2 regions of the Hoeflea sp. AS16 genome follow, and region 2 is predicted to be linked to the other one. Evidence: predicted binding sites of a transcription regulator. Region 2 holds the regulator's gene; the other holds the start of a gene.
What was found. The regulator PhoB, encoded in region 2, activates phosphate uptake and scavenging genes when phosphate is short. The targets are predictions, from matches to a motif close to TGTCATNNANCTGTCAT.

Region 1 (14,551 bases), on a different contig from region 2:
GGCATCACCAAGGTGACCGGGCGCGCCAGCAGCGTCGACCGCGCCGCAAAGACGGTGACGATGGCTGACGGATCGTCGATCTCCTATGACCGGCTGGTGGTTTCACCCGGCATCGACCTGATCTGGGATTCGGTCGAAGGCTATTCGGAGGAATTGTCGAAGGCTGCGCCGCATGCGTGGAAGGCCGGAGAGCAGACGAAAATCCTCAAGGCCGGTGTCGACGCCATCGAGAACGGACAGCAGGTGCTGATGGTGGCGCCGCCCAATCCCTACCGCTGCCCGCCCGGTCCCTATGAGCGGGCTTCAATGATGGCGCATATGTTCAAGTCCAGGGGGCTTTCGGACGCAAAGATCATCATCCTCGATCCGAAGCCGAAATTCTCCAAGCAGGGTGTTTTTCAGGAAGGCTGGGAAAAACACTATCCCGGCATGATCGAGTGGTACGGCCCGGATGTGCATGGCGGCATCGAGGGCATCGATGTCAAAGCCGGCACGGTGGAGACCGGGCTCGATACGTTCAAGGGGGCCTTCATGAACGTGATCCCGGCGCAAAAGGCCGGTGCAATCGCCGCGGCCGCCGGGCTGACCGATGACAGCGGTTTCTGCCCGATCGAGGCCGAGAGCATGCGCTCGAGCGTCGATGAGGCGGTTTTCGTCATCGGGGATGCCTGTATTGCGGGCGACATGCCGAAATCCGCTTTCTCCGCCAACAGCCAGGCCAAGGTTGCGGCGATGAATGTTCGTGGCGACCTGATCGGATCGAAAGTGTTCCCGGCGAAATTCGCCAACACCTGCTGGAGCCTGATCGAAGCCGATAACAGCATCAAGGTCGGAGCCCAATATGCGCCGGGCGAGGGCAAGATCGCCTCGACCCAGGGCTTCATCAGCCAGATGGACGAGGAAGATGCGCTGCGCAAGGCCAATTTCGAGGAATCGGTCGGCTGGTATGCGGGCATTACCGCCGACATGTTCGGCTGACCGCGATCCCTCGCGACATGACCGGAAGCGGGCCACCCGCTTCCGGGATCTTGCGGGCACTGAGCGAATGGCTGTGCTTGAGGGCCATAATGCTTGCCAGCCAAGGGGGCGCACTGGTACGTCGGATCAGATGTGAGTGTGCCGGAGCGTATCTGATGTGTGCCTGTTCGCCTGGTCGGCTGTTTCAAGCCGTTGTGCTGGTCTGCCTGTTGCTTGTGCCCGCACAGGCGCGCGCGGAAGGTGTGCTGGTGTTTGCCGCAGCCAGCCTCAAGACCGCACTCGACCAGATTGCCGGGGACTGGCGTGAACAGACCGGCAAGAATGTGACCATCTCCTATGCCGGAAGTTCCAGTCTGGCGCGGCAGATCGCGCAGGGCGCACCTGCCGACATCTTCATCTCCGCGTCGGTCGACTGGATGGACTATCTTCAGACAGCGGACATGATCCGGCCGGAGAGCCGGAAGGACCTGCTTGGCAACCGGTTGGTGCTGATCGCCCATGGCCGGGAACCCGCCGGGGTTGATCTCGGGGGCGATATGGATCTTGCGGAGTTGCTGGAGGACGGGCGCCTGGCCATGGCGATGGTCGATTCCGTGCCGGCAGGGGTTTACGGCAAACAGGCGCTCACCAGCCTGGGGCAGTGGGGCACGGTGTCGGAAAAGGTGGCGCAGACCGACAATGTGCGCGCGGCCTTGGCACTGGTCTCTTCCGGTGAGGCGCCGTTCGGCATTGTCTATGCAAGCGACGCTGTCGCCGATGCCGGGGTCAGCGTGGTTGCTGTCTTTCCTGAAGCGACCCATGCGCCGATCATCTATCCGGCAGCCATTCTCGCCGGTTCTTCCGCGCCCGATGCTGATGATTTCTTCGCCTTTCTGAGCAGCCCGAAAGCGAATGCGGTGTTCAAGACGCAGGGCTTTGCCACCCTTTCCGGGCAGGGCGATGGCTGACTGGCTTACCCCGGATCAGTGGAGCGCGGTTGCGCTGTCGCTCAAGGTGTCTTTCTGGGCGACAGCGCTGAGCCTGCCGCTCGGCGTGGCGGTGGCTTACCTGCTGGCGCGGCATGAGTTCTGGGGCAAGCAGGCGCTCAATGGCCTGGTGCATCTGCCGCTGATCCTGCCGCCGGTTGTCACCGGATACCTGCTGCTGCTGACATTCGGCCGGCGCGGTGCCGTTGGTGAATTTCTTGAACAGAGTTTTGGATTGGTGTTCGCGTTCCGCTGGACCGGGGCTGCACTGGCGGCTGCGGTGATGGCATTTCCGTTGATGGTGCGGGCGATCCGGCTGGCGATTGAAGCGGTCGATCCAAAGCTGGAACAGGCGGCGTCAACGCTAGGAGCCTCGCGCCTCTGGGTGTTTGCCACTGTCACCTTGCCGCTGATCCTGCCGGGCGTGATCGCCGGGGCGATCCTGGCGTTTGCCAAGGCGATGGGCGAGTTTGGCGCCACCATCACCTTCGTCTCCAACATTCCTGGCCAGACACAGACCCTGCCATCGGCGATCTACAGCTTTCTGCAGGTGCCGGGCGGTGATTCCAAGGCCATGCAACTGGTGCTGATCGCGGTTGCGATTGCGCTCGCCGCGCTGTTCCTGTCGGAATGGCTTGGCCGGGCGGTGGCACGAAGGATATCGGGATCATGACGCTTAGAGTCCAAGTGTCGCATTCCTTTGGCGCATTCAAGCTTGATGTCGGTTTCGAAGCGCCGGCCGGGGTCACAGCGCTTTTCGGCCGCTCTGGGTCCGGCAAGACCTCGGTGATCAATGCCGTGGCCGGGCTGATCAGCCCGGATGCGGGCCGCATTCAACTCGACGACACTGTCCTGCTTGACACGAAACGGCGGATTTCGCTGCCGGTGCATCAGCGCCGGCTGGGCTACGTGTTTCAGGAAGGACGGTTGTTCCCGCATCTGAGCGTGCGGCAGAACCTCAATTACGGCCACTGGTTTGCGCCGCGCGGGCCGGCGGCGGAATTTGACCATGTGGTCGGCATGCTCGGTATCGAAGGCTTGCTCGAACGCAGGCCGGGCGGGCTGTCGGGGGGCGAGAAGCAGCGTGTGGCCATCGGCCGGGCCCTGCTGGCAAACCCGCGGCTGTTGTTGATGGATGAGCCGCTGGCGGCGCTCGACGAGGAGCGCAAGGCCGAAATCCTGCCCTATCTCGAACGTCTGCGCGGCGAAACCGACATCCCGGTGCTTTATGTCAGCCATTCGATGGCGGAAGTGGCGCGGCTGGCGACGACGCTGGTGCTGATGGACAACGGACGGGTGATCCGCTCCGGTCCGGCGCATGAAGTGCTGTCCGACCCTGAAAATGTTCCGGCGCTGGGTGTCCGGTCCGCGGGGGCTTCGCTGCAGGCGACCGTATCGGCGCAGGAGGAGGATGGGCTGACACGGCTGGAGGCGTCGGCCGGTCCGCTGTTCCTGCCGCGGGTGGAGGCGCCAATCGGGGCGCGGCTGTCGATCCGCATCCTGGCGCAGGATGTGATCCTGTCGCGAACGCGGCCGGAAGGCCTGTCGGCGCTCAACATTTTGCCCGCGACGGTCACGGCGGTGCGGCTCGGCGAGGGGCCGGGCGCTGTCATTCAGCTCAGGGCCGGGGATGATCTGTTGCTGGCACGGATCACCCGCCGCTCCGCGCACGTGCTGGAGCTTGCGCCGGGGGCTGCCTGTTTTGCGGTGATCAAGTCCGTTGCCGTGGCCCAGTCGGATGTCGGTGGCGCGGCTTAAGCTGACGGCAGGCTAATATGGCCGATCCTTGCGTAATCCCGGTAGAGTGTCGAAAAATGCAGTTCACCGTGAGTGGTCTTGGCAATTGCCGCCATGGCGTCGCCAAGGTTTTCGCGCGGGGTGACATGAAACCGTGCGAGCCAGGTTTTCAGCCCCTTGCCGAACCAGCCGGGCAGGGCAGTCTGCTGGCCGAAATCCACCACATGAAGCTCGCCGCCGGGGACGACGCAGCGGATGGCCTGATGAAGGGCTGCTTCCCAGCCGGGGATCATCGACAGGCTGTAGGAGAAGAACACCCGGTCGAAACGGGTGATGCCGAACAGCTCGGCCGCATCAAACCGGGTCGCGTCACCCTGGGCGAGGCTGACACGCCGATCGAACCGGTTGTTTGAAACCGTCGCTGTCGCCGATTTGAGCATTTCCGCCGAGATGTCGATGCCGAAGAGCCGCGCATCCGGATAGCGCTTTGCCGTCAGCACCAGATTGCGCGCGGTGCCGCAGCCGATTTCGAGCACGGTGCCGCCGGCGGGTGGCCTGAGAGCTGCGATCAGGTCGTTGCGGCCGAGCAGATAGTAGCGCCGGGTCAGATCGTAGATGTGGCGCTGATGCCGGTAGATGCCGTCCATTACCGAGGCGTTGGCGGGAACGGAGCTCATGCGGCGGAGTCGCGCTTCACATGAAGATGGAAGCCGCCATAGATGGCCGAGCGATCACGCGCACCCATTTCACGGCTTTCCTCGGTGCGGTAATCCCATTTGTCGAGAATGCCGTCGGGCACCTGGCCGGGCAGGGGCGAGTGAGCGGCAGCGGTGCGGTAGATGACGCGGGCGCCGGGAGCGGCTGTGCGGGTGATCTCGGCCCACAATTGGGACAGCTGCGGGCCGGTCATCCAGTCCTGCGCATCAAGCAGCACGAATGCATCGACCGAGGCTGAAGGCCGGGCAGCCAGCAGGGTGGTGATACTCTCGTTGATGATGTTCACCCGGCCTGCGTTGCGGCGGATGGTTTCGAAGTTGCGGGCTTGCAGATAGGGCGGGAGACTGGCTGCATCACCGGGCTGATAGCCGCGGCCGAAAGCCTGCCAGGCAAAATAGTTGTCCTTGAGCGGAAAGCCGCAGGCCAGCCGCTCGGTGCGGACCCGCAACGCACCGGTCATGCCATCGGGAGCATCGCCGGCCAGAGCCTCGTACTGTGCCGGCGGAATGCCAAGGCCGAACAGCGAGGCGCGCAAGGATGTGAGTGCCTTGAAGCTGCGGCTGTCAAACACCGGGGCGATGCGGGTTTCGAAGAACTCGCGCTGTTTCTCGATCGTGTCCATGCGCAGCAATTCGCGCGGGTCGACGCCGTAGATCCTGCCCACTACATGGGCTGCGGAAATGAAGCGCCCGAGCAGGCCTGTGGTGTAGAAGCCGCGGGTAAAGCGGCTGATGCGGCGGCGGCCGTTGAATTCCCGTCCGTCCCAATAGGCCCGTGTTTTCTCGTCGAGATGCGGGCGGATGTAGCGCTCGTAGAGTGCGACATTGGTTTTCAGGTTGGCGTGGCGGAACATGTTGGAGAAGGCGGTGTGGCCGGGCAGGTGCGCAGCGGCTGCAAGCTTGAGTTTGCCCAGCGCCACATGCGCCGGCGAGAGATCCACCGCGATGATTTCTGCCGGGTTGGCGGTCAGATAGGACATGACGTTGCAGGAGCCCGAAGCGATGGTGACAAGGGTATCGGTTTGTTTCAGCGCGAGGGCTTCCATGTCGACCAGAGGATCTTCCCAGATCTGTGGATAGACCAGGCCGCGGAACGCAGCCGAGAACACCCGTTCGAGGATGCCGGTCGAGGACATGGCAGTGTTGCGCACGACGGCTCCGTCAATGCGGGCGCCGACGGCGGTGGTTTCGATCATGGTCATGGGGATTACTCCGAAGGAGAGAATGAGGGGCGGGCAATCATGCCGCCTGGTTTTGCTTGCCTGGTACCTGCTTGAGGGTATCGCTCCTGGCGGCCTGTCCGGCTTTTTCCGAGATGCGGCGTGACCAGTCTATGATCTCCATCCGGCCATCAGCATGCTCGACGACGGCGGTGCAGCTTTCCACCCAGTCGCCGGTGTTGATGTAATGGATGCCGCCGCGCATCTCGTTGGCGGCGTGGTGGATGTGGCCGCAGATAACGCCGTCGGCGCCGTGCTTGCGGGCTTCCTCGGCCAGCACTTCCTCGAAATCGGAGATGAAATTGACGGCGCTCTTGACCTTGAGCTTGGCCCAGCGCGAGAACGACCAGTAGCGCAGGCCGAGCAGCTTGCGGGTGCGGTTGTGCCATTTGTTGGTCCACATCGCCATGCCGTAGGCTATGTCGCCGAGATGGGCGAGCCAGCGGTGGTTCATCACCACCATGTCGAATTCGTCGCCGTGGATGACCAGCAGCCGCTTGCCGTCGGCGGTCTCGAAGACATCGCGCTCGCGCACCTCGATGCCGCCGAAATGCACGCCCTGATAATCGCGCAACAACTCGTCATGGTTGCCGGGGACATAGATGATGCGGCTGCCCTTGCGCCCCTTGCGCAGCAGCTTCTGGACCACGTCATTGTGGGATTGCGGCCAGTAGAAGCCCTTTCGTTTCATGCGCCAGCAATCGATGATGTCGCCGACCAGGTAGATCGTCGCCGCATCATGCTGGCGCAGGAAGTCGATCAGGATATCCGCCTGGCAATCGGGTGTGCCGAGGTGGATGTCGGAAAGGAATATCGTCCGGTATTTCTTGGTCACGGGACCCGCCTGAACCTTGAGCAATCGTCTTGCTGGCAGGCTTAAACACGATTCAGTTCTCAGTTTTGTGACGGTAAATGTGACAGGGCCGGGCGGGCAGGGTCAGGCGGTGTCTCCGGATGTGCCGGAGGCCGCATTGTCGATGATCAATTCGACCCGGTCGGCAGCGAAACGGGATTCGCCGTACTGGATCGGAAGGCCTGCGGAATCGACATCGACCGAGCGGGTCAGAAGCACGATGGCGCCGGGTGAGAGAGCCAGCAGTTCGAGGTCCTCGCTGCTGGCGTGGCGGGCTTCGATCGCCGTGGTCCTGCGGGTGTAATCATCGACACCGAGGTTTGCCAGCGAGGCGGTGATAGAGCCGGTCTCTGCGTAAAGCTCGGCGATCGTGCCGAATCGGCTGGCATCAAACCAGGAGTTGGCGGCCGAGACCGGAACCCCGTCGGCAGCGGAAACGGTCGACAGCCGGATCACCGGTGCTCCCGCAGGCAATGACAACGCAGTTGCTACGGCGAGAGGGGCGGGCAAGGTCAGGCTTGCCAGCAATTTGCCGGACCGGGTTTGTGCCTGGCTTTCAAGGCCAGAGGAAAAGCGCGTGCGCTGGCCAATCGGGTAGCGTAGACGCTTGCGGTCATTGAGAAAGGTGCCGCGGCCCTGTTCGGCGCGCAGGATGCCTTCCTTTTCAAGTGCAGCGATGGCGGCGCGGACGGTGTGGCGATTGACGCCGAACCGGGTTGCCAGCTCTGCCTCCGCGGGCAGTCGCTCATTGGGCGCAAGTCCGGTGAGAACCGATTGACGGATCTGATCGGCGACCTGGCGCCAGAGCGCGATCCCGGTGCGTCTTTGCACAGTCTTCAAACCGGTATTCCTTTCGTGATGTCACAGGCTCGTCATATGAGCCGTTTAAGTGTAGCGTAAGTTATATTGTTGTCTAGATAAATAGACAAATAAGGAGTTATCAATGCCACTTGCGGAAACCATCCCGGATGATGCGCTGGCCCCGGAGGTCGCTGCGCGTCAGAGACGTCTGTCGGTTCTGGCCAAAGCGCCGGCCAAGCAGTTGTTGTCGTGCTGGAAGCAGACCGGTCTCAATCCGCCTGTCGAATTGCTGCGCGGGCCTGAGACCGGGCTTGTCGCGCTGCAGGGTCGTGCAGGCGGCACAGGGCAGCCATTTCATGTCGGTGAGGTTTCGGCCACCCGCGTGACCGTGCGGATCGGGTCGGGGCAGGTCGGGCATGCGATGATCAGCGGCCGCGACACCCGCAAGGCGCAACTGGTCGCCGTCATCGATGCGCTGGCCCAGGATCCCGCCCATGCCGACATGATCGAAGAGGTGATTGTCGCGCCGCTGGAAGCGCTCGCCAGCGAGGCGGATGCAAAACTGCGCGAAGAGACCGCGGCGACCCGGGTCAATTTTTTCACCATGGTGCGAGGGGAAGACTGATGCCGTCCGCCACACATACTTCCACCGTCTATGAAGGCGGGTTCGCCGATCCTGTCGGTGCCTCGCAAACCGTGTTCCGGGCTCTGATGGACGCGATGGCGCGGCCGGGCTCGGTGCGCGCACTTCCGGATGTGACCGCACCGCCGGCTCCGTTGTCTGCGTCGGCTTCTGCGCTGATTGCCACGCTGGCCGATGCCGATACACCGGTCTGGCTGGACCCGGCACTGGCAAACGCCTCGGCAGTCAGGGACTGGATCGTGTTCCACACCGGGGCATCGGTGGTGGACAACCCGTCCGATGCAGCATTTGCGCTTGTGGCCGCGCCGCAAAACCTTTCGGCGCTGAACGGGTTTTCGCTCGGTAGCCAGGAATTTCCGGATCGTTCGACCACGATCATCCTGCAGGTTGCCACGCTGTCCGAAGGCGCTGCGCTTGTACTGAAAGGCCCCGGCATCAAGGGCCAGGCTTCGCTGGCGCCGGCGCCGATGCCGCAGCATTTTCTGGAGCAATGGCAGGCCAACCGGGCGGCGTTTCCGCGCGGTGTCGATCTGGTTCTTGCCGGTCCCGATTGCGTGGCGGCACTTCCGCGCAGCACCCGTCTTGCCCGAAGGGAGGCCTAGGCCATGTATGTTGCTGTCAAAGGCGGTGAAGCCGCCATCGCCAACGCCCACCGCCTGCTTGGCGCGCGCCGCCGGGGCGATGCGGGCGTGCCCGGGCTGACGCTCGAGCAGATTGCCGGGCAGTTGTCGCTCGCTGTCGACCGGGTGATGGGTGAGGGCTCGCTTTACGATCCCGAGCTTGCAGCGCTTGCCATCAAGCAGGCGCGGGGTGATCTGATAGAAGCGGTGTTCCTGCTTCGCGCCTACCGCACAACCCTGCCGCGGTTCGGGCATTCCGAACCGATGGACACCGGCAAAATGCTGGTCGAGCGGCGGATCTCGGCAATCTACAAGGACCTGCCGGGCGGGCAGTTGCTTGGCCCGACCTTCGATTACACCCACCGTCTTCTCGATCCGGCCCTGGCCGGAGACGAGCCGCTGGATGCGCCCGAGACCGCGCCGGACGCGGGCGAGACGGTGACACGCGTCTCCGACATTCTCGGCGATGAAGGGCTGATCGAGGATGATCCGGTTGTGGATGCGTCACGTCCGGTGGCCGATATCACCCGCACCCCGACCGAATATCCGATGGACCGGGATGCGCGGCTGCAAACGCTGGCGCGCGGCGATGAAGGGTTCTTGCTGGCGCTGGCCTATTCGACCCAGCGCGGTTATGCGCGCAGCCACCCGTTTGCTGGTGAAATCCGCATCGGCGAAGTCGATGTCGAGGTGATGATCCCCGAACTCGGATTCACTGTGGTGATCGGCCGGGTGAAACTGACCGAATGCCAGATGGTCAACCAGTTTCAGGGCTCGGCCAAGGCGCCGCCGCAATTTACCCGCGGTTACGGGCTGGTGTTCGGCCACGCCGAACGCAAGGCGATGGCGATGTCGCTGTGCGACCGGGCGCTGCGCGCATCCGAGCTCGGCGAGGACATTGTCGCGCCGGCACAGGACGAGGAATTCGTGCTGTCGCATTGCGACAATGTGCAGGCGACCGGTTTTGTCGAGCACCTCAAGCTGCCGCATTACGTCGATTTCCAGGCCGAGCTGGATCTGGTGCGCCGCATGCGGGCTGAGCATTTCGCCAGTGCCACGAAGGCGAATGATGACGCTGCTGCGACTGATGACACGATGGAGGCCGCGGAATGAACGCGCTGACACAAAACGATTCCGCACAGAACCTGGCGAGCTACAATTTCGCCTATCTCGATGAGCAGACCAAGCGGATGATCCGCCGGGCGATTCTCAAGGGCATTGCCATTCCCGGCTACCAGGTGCCGTTCGCTTCCCGCGAGATGCCGATGCCCTATGGCTGGGGCACCGGCGGGGTGCAGGTGACGGCTGCAATCATCGGGCGCGACGATGTGCTCAAGGTGATCGACCAGGGGGCGGATGATACCACCAATGCGGTGTCGATCCGGGCCTTCTTCGCCAAGACCGCCGGTGTGGCCACGACCACGTCAACGCCGGATGCCTCGATCATCCAGACAAGGCACCGGATTCCGGAAACACCGCTCAAGGAAGGCCAGGTGCTGGTCTACCAGGTGCCGATCCCGGAACCGTTGCGATTTTTAGAGCCGCGCGAAACCGAAACCCGCAAGATGCATGCGCTTGAGGAATATGGCCTGATGCACGTCAAGCTTTACGAGGACATCGCCCGCAATGGCCATATCGCCACGACCTATGCCTATCCGGTCAAGGTCGAGGGGCGCTATGTGATGGATCCGTCGCCGACGCCAAAATTCGACAATCCGAAGATGCACCAGTCCGAGGCGCTGCAATTGTTTGGCGCGGGGCGGGAAAAACGGATCTACGCGATCCCGCCGTACACGGAAGTTGTCAGCCTCGATTTCGAGGACCATCCGTTCGAAATCCAGCATTTCAATGAGCCTTGCGCCATGTGCGGTGCAGAACAAGTCTATCTCGACGAGGTGGTGCTCGATGACAAGGGCGGGCGCATGTTCGTCTGCTCCGACACCCATTATTGCGAAAGCCGCCGGGCCGATGGCCATCGCGGCGTGTTGCTTGGCGATGACGCCGAGATTGAAAAGGAGGCGATGTGATGAGCCTTTCCCAGACCATTGACGCTCCTGCGGGCAAGCTCGCATCTGCCCCATCCCAGCCGCTGTTGAGCGTGGACAACCTGACCCGGGTCTATGGCAAGCGCATCGGTTGCGCCGATGTCAGTTTTGATTTGTGGCCGGGAGAGGTGCTGGCAATCGTCGGTGAATCCGGCTCCGGCAAGACCACGCTGCTCAACTGCATCTCCTCACGCATGACGCCGACTTGCGGCACGGTTCACTACCGGATGCGTGGTGGCGAAAGCGCCGACATCTACAAGATGGCTGAAGCCGAACGGCGCTACCTGATGCGCACGGACTGGGGTTTCGTGCACCAGAACCCGATTGATGGGTTACGGATGACCGTCTCGGCCGGCGCCAATGTCGGCGAGCGGCTGATGGCGGTGGGCAACCGGCATTACGGCAACATCCGTAGCACCGCGATCGAGTGGCTCTCCCGTGTCGAGATCGATGAAGACCGGGTTGATGATCAGCCGCGGACCTTTTCCGGCGGCATGCGGCAGCGGTTGCAGATTGCCCGCAACCTGGTGACCGAGCCAAGGCTGGTGTTCATGGATGAACCGACCGGCGGTCTTGATGTTTCGGTGCAGGCGCGGTTGCTCGACCTGCTGCGTGGGCTGGTTTCCGATCTCGGCCTTGCCGTGGTGGTGGTCACCCACGATCTGGCCGTGGCGCGGTTGCTGTCGGACCGAATGATCGTGATGAAGGAGGGCAGGGTGATCGAGGCGGGTCTCACCGACCGGGTGCTTGATGATCCGCGTGCGCCCTACACCCAGCTTCTTGTTTCCTCAATTCTGCAGGTCTGACCCATGAAAACGTTGCTTGTCGCTTCGGACGTGAAAAAGACATTCGTCATGCATATGCGTGGCGGTGTTGAATTGCCGGTCGTCACCAATGTGTCGTTCTCGCTGAAAGCCGGGTCCTGCGCGGTGTTGGGCGGACCGTCCGGCGTTGGAAAAAGCTCGATCCTGAAAATGCTCTACGGCAATTACGGCTGCGACAGCGGTCAGATCCTGGTGAGCCATCACGGCAAACATATCGATGTTGCCAGTGCCGATCCGCGCATGGTGCTGGCGATCCGACGCGACACGATCGGCTATGTCAGCCAGTTTTTACGCGCCGTGCCGCGCGTCTCGGCGCTCGATGTTGCCGCCGAGCCGTTGTTGATCCGGGGCATTGCGCAGGAGATCGCACACCAGCGGGCGCGGGATCTGTTTGCCGAGCTCAACCTTCCCGAAAAGCTCTGGTCGCTGCCGCCGGCGACATTTTCTGGCGGCGAGCAGCAGCGCGTCAACATTGCCCGCGGCTTCATCACCGATCACCCGATCCTGCTGCTGGATGAACCGACAGCCTCGCTGGATGCCGCCAACCGCGAAGTGGTGATCAACCTGATTGCCCGCAAGAAGGCAGATGGCGCGGCATTGCTCGGCATTTTCCACGATCAGGAGGTTCGCGATGCGGTGGCCGATCAGATCATCGATGTATCTGCCTTTGCCACCGGAAAGTCTGCGGCATGACGAAGCTGTCAGGGACACCGCTGGTGCATGACAGCGCCAAGGTCGTGGGTTCCACCCTTGGTCGCTACACCGAGGTTGGCGCCAATTGCACCGTGGCGCACTCGAGCATGGGGGATTATTCCTATTGCGTCGAGAACACCCAGATCGCCTATGCGAGCATCGGCAAGTTTGCCAATATCGCCAGTCATGTGCGGATCTATGCCAGCATGCATCCGATGGAGCGGGCGTCGCTGCATCATTTCAGCTATCGCTCGTCGTGGTATTTCGACGGCGAGACTGACGATCAGGATTTCTTCGACTGGCGCGCCGGGCAGGGGATCAGCATCGGCCACGACACCTGGATCGGCCATGGCGCGGTGGTGATGCCCGGTGTGAGCATCGGCAATGGCGCGATCATCGGGGCCAACGCGGTGGTGACCAAAGATGTTGCCGATTTCGCCATTGCCGTCGGCGTGCCTGCGCGAACCATCCGGCAACGGTTCTCCGATGACATCGCCAGCCGCCTCGATGCGCTGGCCTGGTGGGACTGGGAGCATGAAAAGCTGCATGCGGCGCTTCATGATTTCCGGGCGCTGCCGGTCGAGGCGTTTATCGAAAAACATGGTGGCTAGGGTTCGCCCTGCCAGCATTCCTCGAAAATCAGCTCATCGAGCGGCAGCCGGCGGTTCCAGCCCTTGACCTCGAGTTCCGGCCGCTCATAGAGCTCGTCGACATAGCCAAGGCAGAGATAGGCGACGATCTCGATCCGGTCGGGGATGCTCAGGATGGCTTTGAGATCGGCGTCGCGAAAGATGCTGACCCAGCCCATGCCGATGCCCTCGGCGCGGGCTGCAAGCCACAGGTTCTGCACCGCGCAGACCGTGCTGTAGAGATCCATGCTGGAATTGTGGGTCTTGCCCAGAACCACATCGCCGCCTCGTTTTCGATTGCAGGTGACGCAGATGTTGAGTGGCGCCTTGCGGATGCCTTCAAGTTTCAATGATTTGTATTTGGGTTGCCGTTCTTCTGGAAACAGTTTGACAGCTTCGTCGTTGGCGCGCGCGAACGCGTCGGCCACCCTGTCGCGCACCGGTTGGCTGCGGATGGTGATGAAGTTCCAGGGTTGCATGAACCCCACGGACGGTGCGTGATGCGCGGCTTGCAAAAGCCGTCGTAGAACGTCATCCGGAACCGGCTCCGGCAGGAACTGGTCGCGCACATCGCGGCGGGTGAAGATGGCCTTGTAAACGGCGTCGCGTTCAGCCGTCACGAATGGTTCTGCTGCAGACAGCATGGATGTCTTCGGCATTGTTTGATCCCCAACAATCCGGAAAAACCCGCAGCGCTGTCCATGCGCTGAAAGGCTATGACATCTGGCCGGTCTTCTGACTTCGGATCATCTGACCTGCGCGCCTTCCCGGGCTCTCCCAGTGGCATGAAGCGCAGACCATCCCCGTCACAGCGTTGGGCACGTTCCGGATTCTCGCCGGATTCCCGATTCTCCCGCATCACACGGGCACCAGACATCCACATAGGGCCATGACTGAAGCGCGGACGCAAGTCTGTTTTGCGCTTGGAAAATGGAGGTTTCGCACCAGGCCTCTCCGGGCCTGTGGAACGTAACAAAACTGACATCAAACCGACATCGGCCTTTCACATGGCTGGGCTAGGTCACTCCTCGAAAGTCGCAAGACCAATCGTGATCCCGGGGGATTTGCCCATGCTTGAATTGACCGACGTGACCCGCCGTTTTGGCACCAACATTGCTGTTGATGCCGTCACGCTGTCTATCCCGGAAGGGCAGATGGTCGGTGTTATCGGGCGTTCGGGCGCCGGCAAGTCGACGCTCCTGCGCATGATCAACCGGTTGACGCCGACAAGCAGCGGCGAGATCCGGTTCAAGGGCAAGACCGTGTCCGGGCTCGGTGGTGCAGGGTTGCGCAATTGGCATCGCGATTGCGCGATGATCTTCCAGCAGTTCAACTTGGTGCCGCGGCTTGACGTGTTGACTAATGTGCTGCTTGGCCGGCTCAATCACCGCTCGACGGTGCTCAACATTCTCAACATCTTCACGGTCGAGGAGCGAGCCAAAGCCTTGATGGCGCTGGAGCGTCTCGGCATTGCCCAGACCGCATTGCAGATGGCGGGAACCCTGTCGGGTGGCCAGCAGCAGCGTGTCGCCATTGCGCGGGCGCTGATGCAGTCGCCCTCGATGGTACTGGCCGACGAGCCGATCGCCTCGCTTGATCCGCTCAACGCGCAGATCGTCATGGACGCGCTCAAAGACATCAACGAGCGCGAAGGCATTACCGTGATCACCAATCTGCACACGCTCGATACGGCGCGTGCCTATTGCGAGCGGGTGATCGGCATGGCCGGCGGCAAGGTGGTGTTTGACGGCTCGCCCGACGAGCTGACCAGTGACGCCGTGCGGATGATCTACGGCGCCTCCGATGACGGTACAGAGATCTCGGAAG
Region 2 (14,551 bases):
TCCTGGCATTCATCCCCGGCACCAAGCACGGCACCCGCGAAGTCTTCGACGTCAAGGTTCTCGAAGCCGGCTGCGAGGCGACCGGCGCCGAAGAAGCCTACAAGGCTGCAGGCGACGAAAAGGCCAAGGGCTGCACCGCCCTGCGCACCGACGGTGCTTCCGTCGATATCGACGGCGACTACACCGAGACCCTGGCGCGCATCGACGCCAACAAGAACGCCATCGGCGTGTTCGGCCTGTCGTTTTATGAAAACAACACCGACAAGCTGCAGGTTGCCACCATGTCGGGCGTCAACCCGTCGACCGAAACCATTGCTTCGGGCGAATATCCGGTGTCGCGTCCGCTCTACTTCTACGTCAAGAACGCACATCTCGACGTGATCCCGGGCCTGCAGGAATACATCGAGTTCTTCGTCTCCGACGAAATCGCAGGCCCTGACGGCCCGCTGGCTGCCTACGGCCTCGTCTCCGACCCGGAACTCGCCAAGACCCAGGAAATGGTCAAGAACCGCACCCCGATGGCTGCGCTCAACTAAGCCGTTTCACCTGACAAAGGGGCGGCGCGCAAGCGCCGCCCTGCTTGCTTACAACGCGCTCGCAGGCGGGGCGCAAACAGGACGAATGTGACATGACTATCGGTCTTATCGTACTCATCGTGCTCGGCCTGGCAGCTATCGGCTATTTTGTCGGCCGGCGCCGTGCGGTCACGACGGCTGAGCGGGATGGCGCGAAACTCCATTCACTGCCTTCCTATCACGGCCAGTCGGTGGCCCTGTTTGTTGCGGTCCCCGCACTGTTCCTTCTGGGTGCATGGCTGTTCCTGCAACCGGTTCTGATCGAGAGCTCCATCAGCGGCAAGATCCCTGAGAGCGCTGTTCCCGAAGGCGGCGCAAAAAGCCTCGTCATGTTCGATGTGCGCCGGATCGCCGGCGGATTGAGCCAGATCGTCGATCTGGGCGAGATATCCGAGAATGATCTCGTCGACATGCGCGCCGATGTGACGGATGTCCGCGCGCGGCTGGCACAGGTCGGTGTCGCGCTCGGTTCCGATGTGAGCCCGGTGGTCTTTGAGGCTGCCAAGCAATATCGCAGCATCGAACTCACGGCTTCATTCTTCCGCAATTTGGCCGTCCTGCTGGTCGCCCTTGCCTTTGGCGCCTGGGCCTTGGCGCGCATCCAGCCGAGACTGCGCGCCCGCAACATCAGCGAGACATTCGTCGCCGCGCTCCTGATGGGATCGTCCCTGGTCGCGATCCTGACCACGGTCGGCATCGTCGGATCGTTGCTGTTTGAATCGATCTCGTTCTTCAAGATGTACCCGGCCGCGGATTTCTTCCTGTCCACCACCTGGAACCCGCAGTTCCGGGGTGGCTCCGATCTCGGCTTCCTGCCGCTGCTCTGGGGCACGCTCTACGTTTCCTTCGTGGCGCTGGTGCTCGCTGTGCCGCTTGGGTTGATGATCGCGATCTACCTTGCCGAATACGCCGGCAGCACGCTGCGCAGTTTTGCCAAGCCTGCCATCGAGGTGCTCGCCGGGATTCCCACCATCGTCTACGGTCTCTTCGCGCTGATCACGGTGGGCCCGTTCCTGCGCGACTGGATAGCCCAGCCGCTAGGTCTGGGCAGCTCCTCTTCCTCGGTGATGACGGCTGGTCTGGTCATGGGCATCATGCTGATCCCGTTCATTTCCTCGCTGTCCGATGACATCATCAACGCCGTGCCGCAGGCAATGCGCGACGGCTCCTACGGCCTGGGCGCAACGAAGTCGGAAACCATCAAGCAGGTGATCCTGCCTGCGGCCCTGCCGGGTATTGTCGGCGCATTCCTTCTCGCCGCCAGCCGGGCCATTGGCGAAACGATGATTGTGGTGATGGGTGCCGGAGCGGCCGCGCGCCTCGATCTCAATCCCTTCGAGGCCATGACCACGATCACCGTCAAGATCGTCAGCCAGCTGACCGGCGACACCGAATTCGCCAGTCCCGAAACCCTGGTGGCTTTCGCGCTTGGCCTGACGCTGTTTGTTTTCACCCTCTGCCTGAACATTCTGGCGCTCTACATCGTGCGCAAATATCGGGAACAGTACGAATGACCGAAGTCTCCACCGGTACAATGACAGGATCAGGCCGCTTGCAAGGCAAGTCGCTTTTCAACGTCGGGGAGCGCACCCGCAAGCGCCAGGCGTCCGAGCGCCACTTCAGGATGATGGGCCTCGCGGCGGTCATCTTCTCCATTCTCGCGCTCATCGGCCTGATGACCTCCATCCTGTCGAACGGATTGTCATCCTTCCGCCAGACCTACGTGACGATGGACGTGCATCTCGATGCCGCAAAGCTCGACAAGAAGGGCAATCGCAACCCGGCCGATATCGAGAAGATCACCACGTTCACCATCCAGCCGCTGATCCAGGCCGCGCTGCAAAAGACGATGCAGGAGCAGGGCATCGCTGTCGAAGGGCTCAATGCCAAAAAGGCGGTTGAGCTGATTTCCAAGGAAGCGCCGGCCCAGCTGCGCCGTTTCGTGCTGGCAAACCCGGATGCCATCGGCACGACTGTCTCGTTCGACCTGCTCGCGTCTGGTCGCATCGACGGCTATTACAAGGGCCGCGTGAGCATGGAATCCGCCGCGCTCGACCGCAACATCTCGCCCGAACAGCTGGTGCTGGCCGACAAGCTCAAGCAGGCGGGCATTCTGGAATCCCGCTTCAACTGGTCGTTCTTCACCGCTCCCGACGCGTCCGACACACGGCCTGAAGCGGCCGGTCTCGGCGTCGCCATCATCGGCTCGGCCTACATGATGCTGATCGTGCTGGTGCTGGCGCTGCCGATCGGTGTGGCGGCTTCGATCTACCTCGAAGAGTTCGCGCCGCAAAACCGCTGGACCGATCTGATCGAGGTCAATATCGCCAACCTGGCTGCCGTGCCTTCCATCGTCTTCGGTATTCTCGGTTTGGCGATCTTCATCAATTTCATCGGCTTGCCGCAATCGGCCCCGATTGTCGGCGGACTTGTGCTGACATTGATGACGCTGCCGACCATCATCATCGCAACACGCGCGGCATTGAAGGCGGTTCCGCCGTCGATCAACGATGCTGCGCTGGGCATCGGCGCATCGAAGATGCAGGCGATCTTCCATCACATCCTGCCGCTGGCTGCCCCGGGCATCCTCACCGGCACGATCATCGGTCTCGCCCAGGCGCTGGGGGAAACGGCGCCACTGCTGTTGATCGGTATGGTGGCATTCGTCCGTGAATATCCCGGCGCGCCGCCCGAAGGCTTCTTTGATCCTGCCTCTGCCCTGCCGGTTCAGGTTTACAACTGGACCCAGCGTGGCGATCCGGCCTTCTTCGAGCGGGCGTCGGGCGCGATTATCGTGCTGCTGATTTTCCTGGTCATCATGAACGTGATTGCCGTCCTGCTGCGCCGCCGCTTCGAGCGCCGCTGGTAGGATGCGGCAGTTGCCTTTGAAACAACCAAGCCCTGAGTATACTGAAATTGTTGAAGGGAAGACGGAGATGAACATCATGTCTGAAGCGGTTACCGAAAAAGCGGTCGATGCCGCGATCGCAGAATCCGCGATCAAGATGCGCGGCACCGATGTCAGCGTCTTCTACGGCGAAAAACAGGCGCTCTTTGGTGTCAATCTCGAAGTCCGAAAGAACAGCGTGACGGCCCTGATCGGCCCGTCCGGCTGTGGCAAGTCGACGTTTCTGCGCTGTCTGAACCGGATGAACGACACGATCGAAATCTGCCGGGTCACCGGGGAAATCACGCTCGAAGGCGAAAACATCTATGACCCGATGATCGATGTCGTGGAACTGCGCGCCCGCGTCGGCATGGTCTTTCAGAAACCCAACCCGTTTCCCAAATCGATCTACGAGAATGTCGTCTACGGGCCGCGCATTCATGGCCAGGTTTCCACCCGCGCCGAGATGGACGAAGTTGTCGAGCGCAGCCTGATCAAGGCCGGCCTGTTCAACGAGGTCAAGGACCGTCTGCATGAACCCGGCACAGGCCTGTCGGGTGGACAGCAGCAGCGGCTCTGCATAGCGCGCGCCATCGCCGTCAGCCCCGAAGTCATCCTGATGGACGAGCCGTGCTCGGCGCTCGATCCCATCGCCACAGCCAAGGTCGAGGAGCTGATCGACGAGCTTCGCGTCAATTACACCATCGTCATCGTGACCCACTCGATGCAGCAGGCAGCCCGCGTCTCGCAACGCACGGCGATGTTCCATCTGGGCAAGCTTGTCGAGGAGGGGGACACCGACAAGATGTTCACCAATCCGGACAACAAGCTGACTCAGGACTACATCACCGGCCGCTTCGGCTAATCCGGTTGCCTTTCGCATCGTGAATACAGGATTGAAGGATCAAACCATGCCCGAAGCCCACACAGTCACCTCCTATGATGACGAGCTCCGCTTCCTGACCCGCCGCCTGTCTGAAATGGGCGGCATCGCCGAACGTATGGTTGCCGATGCCGTCGCCGCCCTGGTCAATGCCGACACGGCGTCCGCCCAGCGCGTCATCTCCGAAGACCTGTTGCTCGACAATGGCGAGCGCGAGATCTACGACAAGGCCGTTCTGGTGATCGCCAAGCGTCAGCCGATGGCCTCGGATCTGCGCGAGATCATCGGTTCCATCCGCATTGCCTCCGATCTCGAGCGCGTCGGCGATCTTGGTAAGAACATCGCCAAGCGGGTGATTGCGGTTCACACCATGGCCCAGCCGCGCAAGCTGGTTCGCGGTCTCGAGCACCTGGCCGAACTGGCCCTGACACAGCTCAAGGAAGTGCTGGACGCGTTCGCCACGCGCTCGCCGGATCTCGCCAATTCGATCCGTGAGCGCGACGAGGAGATCGACGCGATCTACACCTCGCTGTTTCGCGAGCTTCTGACCTACATGATGGAAGATCCGCGCAACATCACCGCCTGCACGCACCTGCTCTTCTGCGCAAAGAACATCGAGCGGATCGGCGATCACGCCACCAACATCGCCGAAACGGTCTATTACGTCGCCACCGGCGAGCAATTTGCCAACGAGCGCCCCAAGGATGATGACACCGCCACCATGATCGCACCCGCACCGGGTTCGGCCTGACAGCGTTACGGAGTGCATGAAACATGGCGATGAGCCCGCATATCACTGTGGTTGAAGACGAAGAGGCGCTGTCTGTGCTGCTTCGCTACAATCTGGAAGCTGAAGGCTACGAGGTCGACACCGTGCTGCGCGGTGACGAGGCCGAGATCAGGCTGCAGGAGCGTGTTCCGGATCTGCTGATCCTGGACTGGATGCTGCCGGGAATTTCCGGCATCGAACTGTGCCGCCGCCTGCGGGCCCGGCCCGAGACCGAGCGTCTGCCGATCATCATGCTGACCGCCCGCGGCGAGGAGAGCGAACGGGTGCGGGGGCTGGCGACAGGCGCTGATGATTACGTCGTCAAGCCGTTTTCAACGCCAGAACTGCTCGCCCGCGTCAGGGCCATGCTGCGCCGCGCCCGGCCCGAGGTCATCTCCAGCCAGCTCAAGGTCGGCGATATCGAACTTGACCGCGAAACCCACCGGGTCAAACGGCGCGGCCGCGACATCAAGCTGGGACCGACCGAATTCAGGCTGCTTGAATATCTGATGAGCTCGCCCGGCCGGGTCTATTCCCGCGCGCAGCTGCTCGATGGTGTCTGGGGGCATGACGTCTATGTCGACGAGCGCACGGTCGATGTGCATGTCGGCAGGTTGCGCAAGGCAGTCAATCTGTCAGGCATGCGCGATACCATCCGCACCGTGCGCGGCGCCGGCTACTCGATCGAAAGCTGACACGGGCCACAATCAGACTTCAGGGTCAGGACAGCAGAAAAAGAAAGAGCCCGGGCGATGAACCCGGGCTCTTTCAGTTTCGGAATTGATATCGCTCAGCGTGCCCGCTTGCGCTCGCTTGACGGCTGGAAAGCCATCTTGGCGTGATAGCCGCAATAGGGCGATGCATCGCCTGAATCATTGCCGCAGAAGTGGAAGTCGTCCTGCAGCGGATCGCCGACCGGCCATTTGCAGGTCCGCTCCGAAAGCTCCACAAGCGTAAGCCTGCGCGAAATCGGCACCACCACGTCTTCCATCGGACGTGTATCGATCTCTTCGGCGGCAACAACGTCCAGGTCTTCCTTCAACTGCGCCCCGCCGCTTGAGCGGCTCATGGTGCGGGTTGCCTGTGCTGCGGTGCGGCCTGCGTAGTTCGGCGCACGCGGTGCTGCGGTGGCGCGCTTTGTGCGCACCGACGCCTGTCCACCGCTCTTGGCGCGTCCGGGCAGATTGAGCCGGTGCACCTTGCCGATCACAGCATTGCGGCTGACGCCGCCCAATTGCGCTGCGATCTGGCTAGCGCTGAGCCCGTCCGCCCAGAGTTTCTTGAGTCTTTCGACCCGTTCATCAGTCCAGTTCATGCAATGCTCTCCCTGTATCCCGTATCCCGGGATGGCAGAATCCCTCACCGTCGTCCCGGATGACCGGAACTTGAACGCTCGGTTACAATGAGGTGAATAGTGTCCGCCGCGAACCTCTATTTCATGGTCTTAACTTAGTGGTCGGCAGACTCCGTGACAAGAGTCAGCCGAATCATGCCGATCCCTTTTGGCGGTTTTCCCCAACTTAGGCGGCGGATACAAAATCTTACCCTTTAGCCGTGACGGAACGCCGGCCAGATCGAAAATGCTCGCCCGGAGCCGATGCAAATCGGCTCGGACCGCGTGCGCATCCTGTCTCATTGACAGGCATCGTCTAAATGTAAATAGTGCCCTCGCCGCCCCGGAAAGGGCGGCATTTTGGTTTTCCGGCATGCCCTGCCTCGTGACCGCTGCGGCGTTCGCAATGCATGGGTCGTGCTGTTTTGTCCGTTCTCTAAAGGGGAGAGAAGCGCCATGGCCGACGCCAAGCCGCTTTATGATACATATAACCGCGTTCCAATCGTGTTCGAACGCGGGCATGGCGTGTGGCTGGAAACTCCCGAGGGCGAGCGCTATCTGGATTTTGCTGCCGGCATCGCGGTCAATTCTCTCGGCCACACCCATCCGCATCTGGTCGAGGCGCTCAAGGCCCAGGCCGATCGCCTGTGGCATCTCTCCAACGTGCACGAAATTCCCGACCAGTCCCGTCTGGCCGAACGCCTGACCGAGGTGACTTTTGCCGACAAGGTGTTTTTCACCAATTCCGGTGCCGAGGCGCTGGAATGCGCCATCAAGACGGCGCGCCGTCATTTCTTTGTCAACGGCCAGCCCGAGCGCTATCGCATCGTCACCTTTGAAGGTGCTTTCCACGGCCGTACCCTGGCGACGATCGCCGCCGGCGGTCAGGCGAAATATCTCGAAGGCTTCGGTCCCAAGGTCGAGGGCTTCGATCAGGTGCCGTTCGATGATCTCGACGCCCTGAAGGCGGCGATCACCGACGAGACGGCAGCCATACTCATCGAGCCGGTGCAGGGCGAGGGCGGCATTCGTCCGCTGTCCAATGAAAGCCTGCGGGCTTTGCGCGACCTGTGCGACGAGCAGGGCATCCTGATGATCCTTGACGAGGTCCAGTCGGGCGTGGGCCGGACCGGCAAGCTGTTCGCGCATGAGTGGGCCGGTATCGAGCCGGACATCATGGCGGTTGCCAAGGGCATTGGCGGCGGCTTTCCCTTTGGCGCCTGCCTTGCAACGGCCTCTGCTGCAGATGGCATGACCCTTGGCACCCACGGCACCACCTATGGCGGCAATCCGCTTGCAATGGCGGTCGGAAACGCGGTTCTGGATGTCATTCTGGAGCCCGGCTTCCTGCCCCACGTCAACGATGTCGCCCTGGTGCTGAGGCAGGGATTGGCCTCGCTCAAGGACCGCTATCCCGACCTGATCTCGGATGTACGCGGCTCCGGCCTGATGCTTGGCATCAAATGCGCAAAATCCAATGCCGATCTGGTAGTGGCCATGCGCAATGAAAACATTCTCGGTGTACCGGCCGGCGACAATGTGGTTCGCTTGCTTCCGCCGCTGATCGTGACTGCCGAAGAAGCCCGTGAGGCCCTCGCAAGAATAGAGGCCGCGCTCGACATGCTGACCCGCAACGGTGCAGCCAACTAAACGGACTGGATTCCATGACACAGACCAAATCCGCCAGCAAACGCCACTTCACGGACCTGTCAGCCCTCAGCGCAGCCGACTTGCGCGCCATTGTTGACGGCGCGCGAGCTGCCAAGACTGCGACCGAAGCCGACAGGCCGCTTGCAGGCAAGATGCTGGCAATGATCTTCGAGAAACCCTCGACCCGCACCCGCGTGTCCTTCGATGTCGGCATGCGCCAGCTGGGCGGCGAAACCCTTTTCCTGTCGGGAACGGAGATGCAGCTTGGCCGGGCCGAAACCATCGCCGATACCGCGAAGGTTCTCTCGCGCTATGTCGACATGATCATGATCCGGACACTTGATCACTCCCGCATGCTGGAACTGGCCGAGCACGCCACAGTGCCGGTCATCAACGCGCTGACCGATGACACCCATCCTTGCCAGATCATGGCCGATGTCCTGACCTTCGAGGAACATCGTGGCCCGATCAAGGGCAAGACACTGGCCTGGACGGGTGACGGCAACAATGTGCTGCATTCGCTCATCGAGGGTGCGGCACAGTTCGGCTATCGCATGCAGATTGCAACACCCGAAGGTTCTGAGCCGGATGCGCGGTTTGTCGAGTGGGCCCGCAAGCTGGGCGCGGAAATCGACATCAGTGCCGATCCGGCCCGGGCGGTAAAGGGTGCCGACTGCGTCATCACCGACACCTGGGTTTCGATGAACCAGGAACACAAGGCCCGCGGCCACAACATATTCGTGCCGTACCAGGTCAATGAATCGTTGATGCAGAAGGCCAACCCGGACGCTCTCTTCATGCACTGCCTTCCCGCCCACCGCGGCGAGGAAGTCACCGACGGTGTGATGGACGGGCCGCAATCCGTGGTGTTTGACGAGGCGGAGAACCGTTTGCATGCGCAAAAGGCAGTGATGCGCTGGTGCATGGGCGTTTTGTAGCGCCACTGGCGCTCGCCGGAGTCAGTACCTATATGCGCCGTTTGAAATGTGAAACCGGACCGGCTGATCGATTGAAGCCTGGGTCCGGCACCATGAACAATCGGAATTGATGATGGAAACCGATATCCAGACCAACGGCGAACCCGTTTTCGCCGGAGATGACCGCGTTCTGCCGTTCGAGGTGGATGGCCTCGACGTGCGTGGCCGGGCCGTACAGCTCGGTCCGATGATCGATGCAATCCTGGCCCGGCATGCCTATCCGGAACCGGTGGCGCGGCTGCTCGCCGAAGCCATCGCGCTGACCGTGCTGCTGGGCACCTCGCTCAAGTTCCAGGGCAAGCTGATCGTCCAGACCAAGGGTGACGGGCCGGTGGATCTGCTGGTCGCGGATTTCTCCACACCGGGAAACCTGCGCGCCTATGCCCGCTTTGACGAAGACCGTCTTGCTGCCGCGCAGGCAGCGGGAACGATCAGCCCTGCCGAACTGCTTGGCAATGGCGTGCTGGCCTTCACCATTGACCAGGGTGAGTACATGCAGCGATACCAGGGCATCGTCGAGATGAAGGGCGAGACACTGGAAGCCATGGCGGAAACCTATTTCCGCCAGTCCGAACAAATTCCGACCATCGTCCGGCTGGCCGTGGCCGAGCTCATCGACCGCGATGACGAAGGCAAGCCGCGTCACAGCTGGCGCGCTGGCGGAATTGTGGTCCAGTTCCTGCCCCAGGCGCCGGACCGGATGCGCAGCCCCGATCTCCCCGGCGGCGATGTGCCGGAAGGTGTGGAAGACACCACGCATGACGAGGATGACAGCTGGGCGGAAGCCAAGGCGCTGGTCACCACGGTTGATCCGGGCGAACTGACCGACCCTGAAGTCGGCGCCGAACGCCTTCTCTACAGGCTGTTTCACGAGCGCGGCGCGAAAACCTATCCGCCCGTTCCGGTTTTCGACAAGTGCAGCTGCTCGCGCGAACGGCTGGGCGAGGTTCTGGCCGGCTTTTCGGACGAGGAACTCAAGGACAGCGTCGAAGAGGGCGTGATCACCGTGCAGTGCGAGTTCTGCTCGACCGCCTATCGCTTTGACCCGGCCGAAATCGAGCGCTGAGACCCGCCAGGCGGCAACATGACGAAACTTTAATTTGCCATGTGCCGTCTTTGCGTTACCTGTTTATCTCTAACGGAGTGACGCAATGCTCGACAAGGCGGACAATCGTCTGGACCTGCCGATGGACACACCGCGTGCAAAACCTGCACCAGCGCGCCGGGCATTCGTCCGGCCGGTGGTGCAGATTGCGTTGATGGCGCTCGTGCTTGCCGGTGCATGGGTGGCGATGGACCGGCTTGCAGCCTCCAGGAAGGAACGCTCGCCCAGGCCGTTCACCCCGCTGGTCTACACCGTCGAGACAACAATCGCGCACCGCGCCGGCAACCGGCCCGACATCAGGCTTTACGGGCAGGTTGATACCGGCCGCAATGTCGATCTGCGCACCGCGGTCAGTGGTGATGTCGTCGAAATCCATCCTGATCTGGTCGCCGGCCGCCGTGTCGCCCAGGGCGCGGTGCTGATGCGTATCGATCCCTTTGCCTATGAAGGCGCCCTGGTGGAGGCCCGCGCCAATCTCGCCTCCACCCGCGCCGCAATTGCCGAGATCGATGCGCGGCTCGCTTCCGAACGCGAACAACTTGAAGCCGCCGATGCCCAGCTCGAGCTTGCCCGCGCCGACCTGGAACGGGCATTGTCGCTTGCAGGTTCCGGCGCGCTGACCGACAAGGAGGTCGATGCGCGGCGTCTGATCCTGTCCCAGCGCGAGCAGGCCTCGAGCCTCAGACGCAACAACATCCTCATCGCGGAAGCGCAGCGCATCCAGCAGGAGGCCAACGCCGAACGGCTGGAATGGAAAGTCCGCGAAGCCCGGCGCAGGCTGGAAGACACCGCGCTGATTGCACCCTTTGACGGCATCATTTCAGACGAGACCGTCGAGACCGGCCGCTCGGTCAATGCCAACGAGGTGGTCGCGTCAATCTATGACGACAATGCGCTCGATGTGAAATTCACCCTGACCAACGCCCAGTATGGCCGTATGGCGACGGATGCCGATCCGCTTGTGGGCCGCCAGGTCGAACTGAGCTGGAGGGTTGGCGGAACCCGGTACACCTGGCCTGCAACCATCGACCGGATCGGCGCGCGCGTGACTGCAGAGCGCGGCGGGGTCGAGGTGTTTGCCCGCATTGGCGAGGCTGACAATCCGGTGCACTTGCGCCCGGGCGCCTTCGTTTCGCTCATCGTGCCGGACCGGATCTGGCCTGAGACATTTCGCCTGCCGGAAACAGCGGTGCGCAATTCCGATCACGTTTTCCTCGTGGTCGATGGCAAGCTTGAACGGCGGGACGTGCGCCTGATCGCCTGGGATGGCGAGGATGCGATTGTCGATGGTGACCTCAACGATGGCGATGTCGTGCTTGCCACACGGCTGACAGAGGCATCCGAAGGCATTAGTGTTCGCGAACCATCCGGAGAAACGCCCGAAGCGCCGGCGGGCTCATCCGCGCAACCGGATACCGGGGAATGACCGGCAGCAACGCGCCGGGACGGGGGCTCTTTGCCGGCCGCGGTCTGGTCAGCACGTTCATCCGCCACCCCAACGCCGCCAATCTGCTGATGGTGCTGATGATCCTGTTCGGCGCCTTTTCCATTGCCCGGATCAACACGCAGTTCTTCCCCACCATTGACCGCCCGACCATCACCATCGGCATTGCCTGGTCAGGTGCCAGCGCCGAGGACGTCGAAACCAACGTGCTGGCGCTGGTCGAGCCGGAGGTCCGCTACATCTCGGGCGTCGACCGGATGACATCGACGGCGGCGGAAGGCTCGGCCACCGTGCGGCTGGAATTCGCCGACGGCACCGACATGAGCCAGGCCATGACCGACGTCGAAACCGCGGTCAAGGCAGTGGGCAATCTGCCAGAGGACGCCGAAGAGCCGACAATCGCCAGATCGCAGTTCTTCGATACTGTCGCCAAGCTTGCCGTCTTTGGCAGCGCCGACGAGGTGGTCAAGCGTGCCTGGGCCAAACGCATGCGAGACGATCTCATCGACCGCGGCATCGACAAGATCGACTTCACCGGTCTGCGCAGCGCGGAGATCCGTGTCGAGATCCCCGAGATTGAACTCCGCCGTCTGGGCATGAAGATTTCCGATGTTTCATCGGCGATCGCCGCCAACAGCCGGGATCTTCCGTCCGGTACGGTGGAAGGTGCGGTCGACCGGCAGCTGCGCACGCTGGCCGACGCACAGGGCGCGCGGGAACTGGCCAGGGTCGAAGTCAAATCCTTCACCGGCGGCGAGAAGGTGCTGCTTGGCGATATCGCCAGCATCACCGATGGGTTCGACGCCGATGACACCCGCGGGCTTGCCAGCGGATCGCCCGCCATCGAACTCGACGTCCGCCGGGCCCCGACCGCCGACACGCTGAAGACTGCCGCCATTCTCTCGGCCTATATCGATGAGGTCAGGCCCAGATTGCCGCCCGGTGTCGAGATCGCCACCTATGAAGTCGCGTCCGATGCGCTCTCGGCGCGGATCTGGCTTTTGGTCAAGAACGGTCTTGGCGGACTGCTGGTGGTCGTGGCCATCCTGTTTCTGTTCCTCAACGCCCGGATCGCTTTCTGGGTGGCGGCCGGTATCCCGGTGGCGATGCTCGCCACGGTTGGCTTCATGTACGCCTCCGGCCAGACCATCAACATGATGTCGCTGTTCTCCCTGATCATGATGCTCGGCATCATCGTCGACGATGCCATCGTGGTGGGAGAGCACACCGCCACGCGTCTTGAGATGGGGGACGATCCGCAAACGGCGGCGGAAAATGGCGTCGGCATGATGTTCACCCCGGTGATGGCCGCCATGTCGACGACCTTGGCCGCTTTTGCGCCGATCCTGCTGATCGGCGATACAATCGGCCAGATGATGGCGGTCCTGCCGATGGTGGTGATCGCGGTGCTGGTGGCAAGCCTGCTCGAATGCTTCCTGATCCTTCCCGGGCATCTGGCCAATTCGCTCTCCGGACGCAAGGCCCCCGGCTGGTCCTGGTGGCGTCAGTTCCTGGTGGCCCTCATTGTCATGGTGTTCCTGACCGGCCTGTCGGGACGACTGGCCGTCGATCTGGCGCTGGGCGCAAACGAGAGTGGCCTGCGTAGCGCCGCCCGCGAGTTTGCGGCCCTGCCGCAAATGGGCAGAATGGCCATCGTGGTCACGCTGTCGCTGGCGGTGGCAACGTTGATGGAATGGGCCTTGCAGGTCTTGCGCCGGCGTAAGGCCCGTACCGGCGAGCGTGCCGAGGAGGTCGGGGAAAGCCGGTTCCGCCGCACGTTCGATCATGGGTTTGACCTGTTCCGGGATGGCCCGTTCTCACGCCTGGTGCAACTGGCCTGGAACTGGCGTTATGTCACGCTGTCGATCGCCATTGCCATGGTCATGGTGCTGGCCATAGGCCTGGCCCGCTCCGGGCGTGTCGAATTCGTGTTCTTCCCCTCGCCGGAAGCAGAGAACATCTCCGGCACCATCATTTTCAACGCCGGTCTCCCCGAACAGACGGCACTGAAGGCCATTGCCGCCCACGAGGAAGCCCTGCGTCAGGCGGACAGGGCTTTGGCGGGCAGCGGGCCGTCATCCATCAAGGCGGTTTTCACCACCTTCGGCGCATCCAGCCGCAGCGGCAGCGCCACCGCCCGCATCCGGGTGCAACTGACCACATCCGAGGAACGCGACGTCCGCACTCCCGATATTGTCAACGCCTGGCGCAAGGCCGCTCCCGATATCGCCGGCGTCACCCGCTTCACCGTCGCCCAGTCGCGTGGTGGGCCTCCCGGCAGGGATATCGAGGTGCGGCTGCAGGGCGAGCGCGTTTCGGCACTGAAGACGGCTGCCGCCGACGTGGTGGCGCTGCTGGCAGGCGTGAGCGGCATCACCGGCCTTGATGACAACCTGCCCTGGGGCAAACCCGAACTGGTCATGCAACTGACGCCGCATGGTGCGGCGCTGGGCTTTTCCATCGAGGATGTTGGCCGCCAGATCCGCAATGCCTTCGATGGAACCATTCCCTTCCGCTTCCCCCGTGGCGATGACGAGGTCACCGTCCGCCTGGTGCAGAAGCCGGCCTCACCCGGCTCGCAGGCCTTGCGCGATTTTGAACTCAGGAGCCCCGGCGGCACCTTTGTGCCGCTGTCCGAAGTGGTCGACATGACCGAGCGTCAGGGTTTCTCCGCCATCCAGCGCCGCGACGGCAAGAGCACGATCTCGGTAACGGGCGACATCGACACGGCAGTGACAACCACCGGTGCCGTGGTCGATCAGCTCACAGCGAGCGGCGATCTCGATCTGATCGCGGCCCGGCATGGCGTGACCTTTTCCTTCGGCGGACGCTCCGAGGAGCAGGAAAACGCGTTTGCCGATTTGCAACTCGGTGTCGCCGTGGCGCTCAGCGTCATCTACATCATTCTTGCCTGGGTCTTCGCCAGCT

Region 1: a site for PhoB is predicted at 7,329-7,345, ahead of phnF (phosphonate metabolism transcriptional regulator PhnF). Genes of this name have one in related genera too.

Annotation. Positions count from the first base shown of each region.
Region 1 is NZ_JBBMQQ010000001.1:404,121-418,671, forward strand. Features, by position in the region: gene WNY80_RS01885 (NAD(P)/FAD-dependent oxidoreductase) at 1-978, shown strand, start outside; gene modA (molybdate ABC transporter substrate-binding protein) at 1,134-1,925, shown strand; gene modB (molybdate ABC transporter permease subunit) at 1,918-2,616, shown strand; gene modC (molybdenum ABC transporter ATP-binding protein) at 2,613-3,701, shown strand; gene WNY80_RS01905 (class I SAM-dependent methyltransferase) at 3,698-4,357, opposite strand; gene WNY80_RS01910 (DUF3419 family protein) at 4,354-5,598, opposite strand; gene WNY80_RS01915 (UDP-2,3-diacylglucosamine diphosphatase) at 5,636-6,451, opposite strand; gene phnF (phosphonate metabolism transcriptional regulator PhnF) at 6,554-7,309, opposite strand; gene phnG (phosphonate C-P lyase system protein PhnG) at 7,413-7,895, shown strand; gene phnH (phosphonate C-P lyase system protein PhnH) at 7,895-8,515, shown strand; gene WNY80_RS01935 (carbon-phosphorus lyase complex subunit PhnI) at 8,519-9,646, shown strand; gene WNY80_RS01940 (alpha-D-ribose 1-methylphosphonate 5-phosphate C-P-lyase PhnJ) at 9,643-10,560, shown strand; gene phnK (phosphonate C-P lyase system protein PhnK) at 10,560-11,384, shown strand; gene phnL (phosphonate C-P lyase system protein PhnL) at 11,388-12,095, shown strand; gene WNY80_RS01955 (DapH/DapD/GlmU-related protein) at 12,092-12,706, shown strand; gene bluB (5,6-dimethylbenzimidazole synthase) at 12,703-13,383, opposite strand; cobalamin riboswitch at 13,432-13,613, opposite strand; gene phnC (phosphonate ABC transporter ATP-binding protein) at 13,795-14,551, shown strand, end outside.
Region 2 is NZ_JBBMQQ010000006.1:153,814-168,364, reverse strand. Features, by position in the region: gene WNY80_RS15910 (substrate-binding domain-containing protein) at 1-536, shown strand, start outside; gene pstC (phosphate ABC transporter permease subunit PstC) at 629-2,089, shown strand; gene pstA (phosphate ABC transporter permease PstA) at 2,086-3,444, shown strand; gene pstB (phosphate ABC transporter ATP-binding protein PstB) at 3,512-4,327, shown strand; gene phoU (phosphate signaling complex protein PhoU) at 4,374-5,096, shown strand; gene phoB (phosphate regulon transcriptional regulator PhoB) at 5,126-5,809, shown strand; gene WNY80_RS15880 (GcrA family cell cycle regulator) at 5,905-6,429, opposite strand; gene WNY80_RS15875 (aspartate aminotransferase family protein) at 6,904-8,097, shown strand; gene argF (ornithine carbamoyltransferase) at 8,112-9,035, shown strand; gene WNY80_RS15865 (Hsp33 family molecular chaperone) at 9,148-10,140, shown strand; gene WNY80_RS15860 (efflux RND transporter periplasmic adaptor subunit) at 10,226-11,605, shown strand; gene WNY80_RS15855 (efflux RND transporter permease subunit) at 11,602-14,551, shown strand, end outside.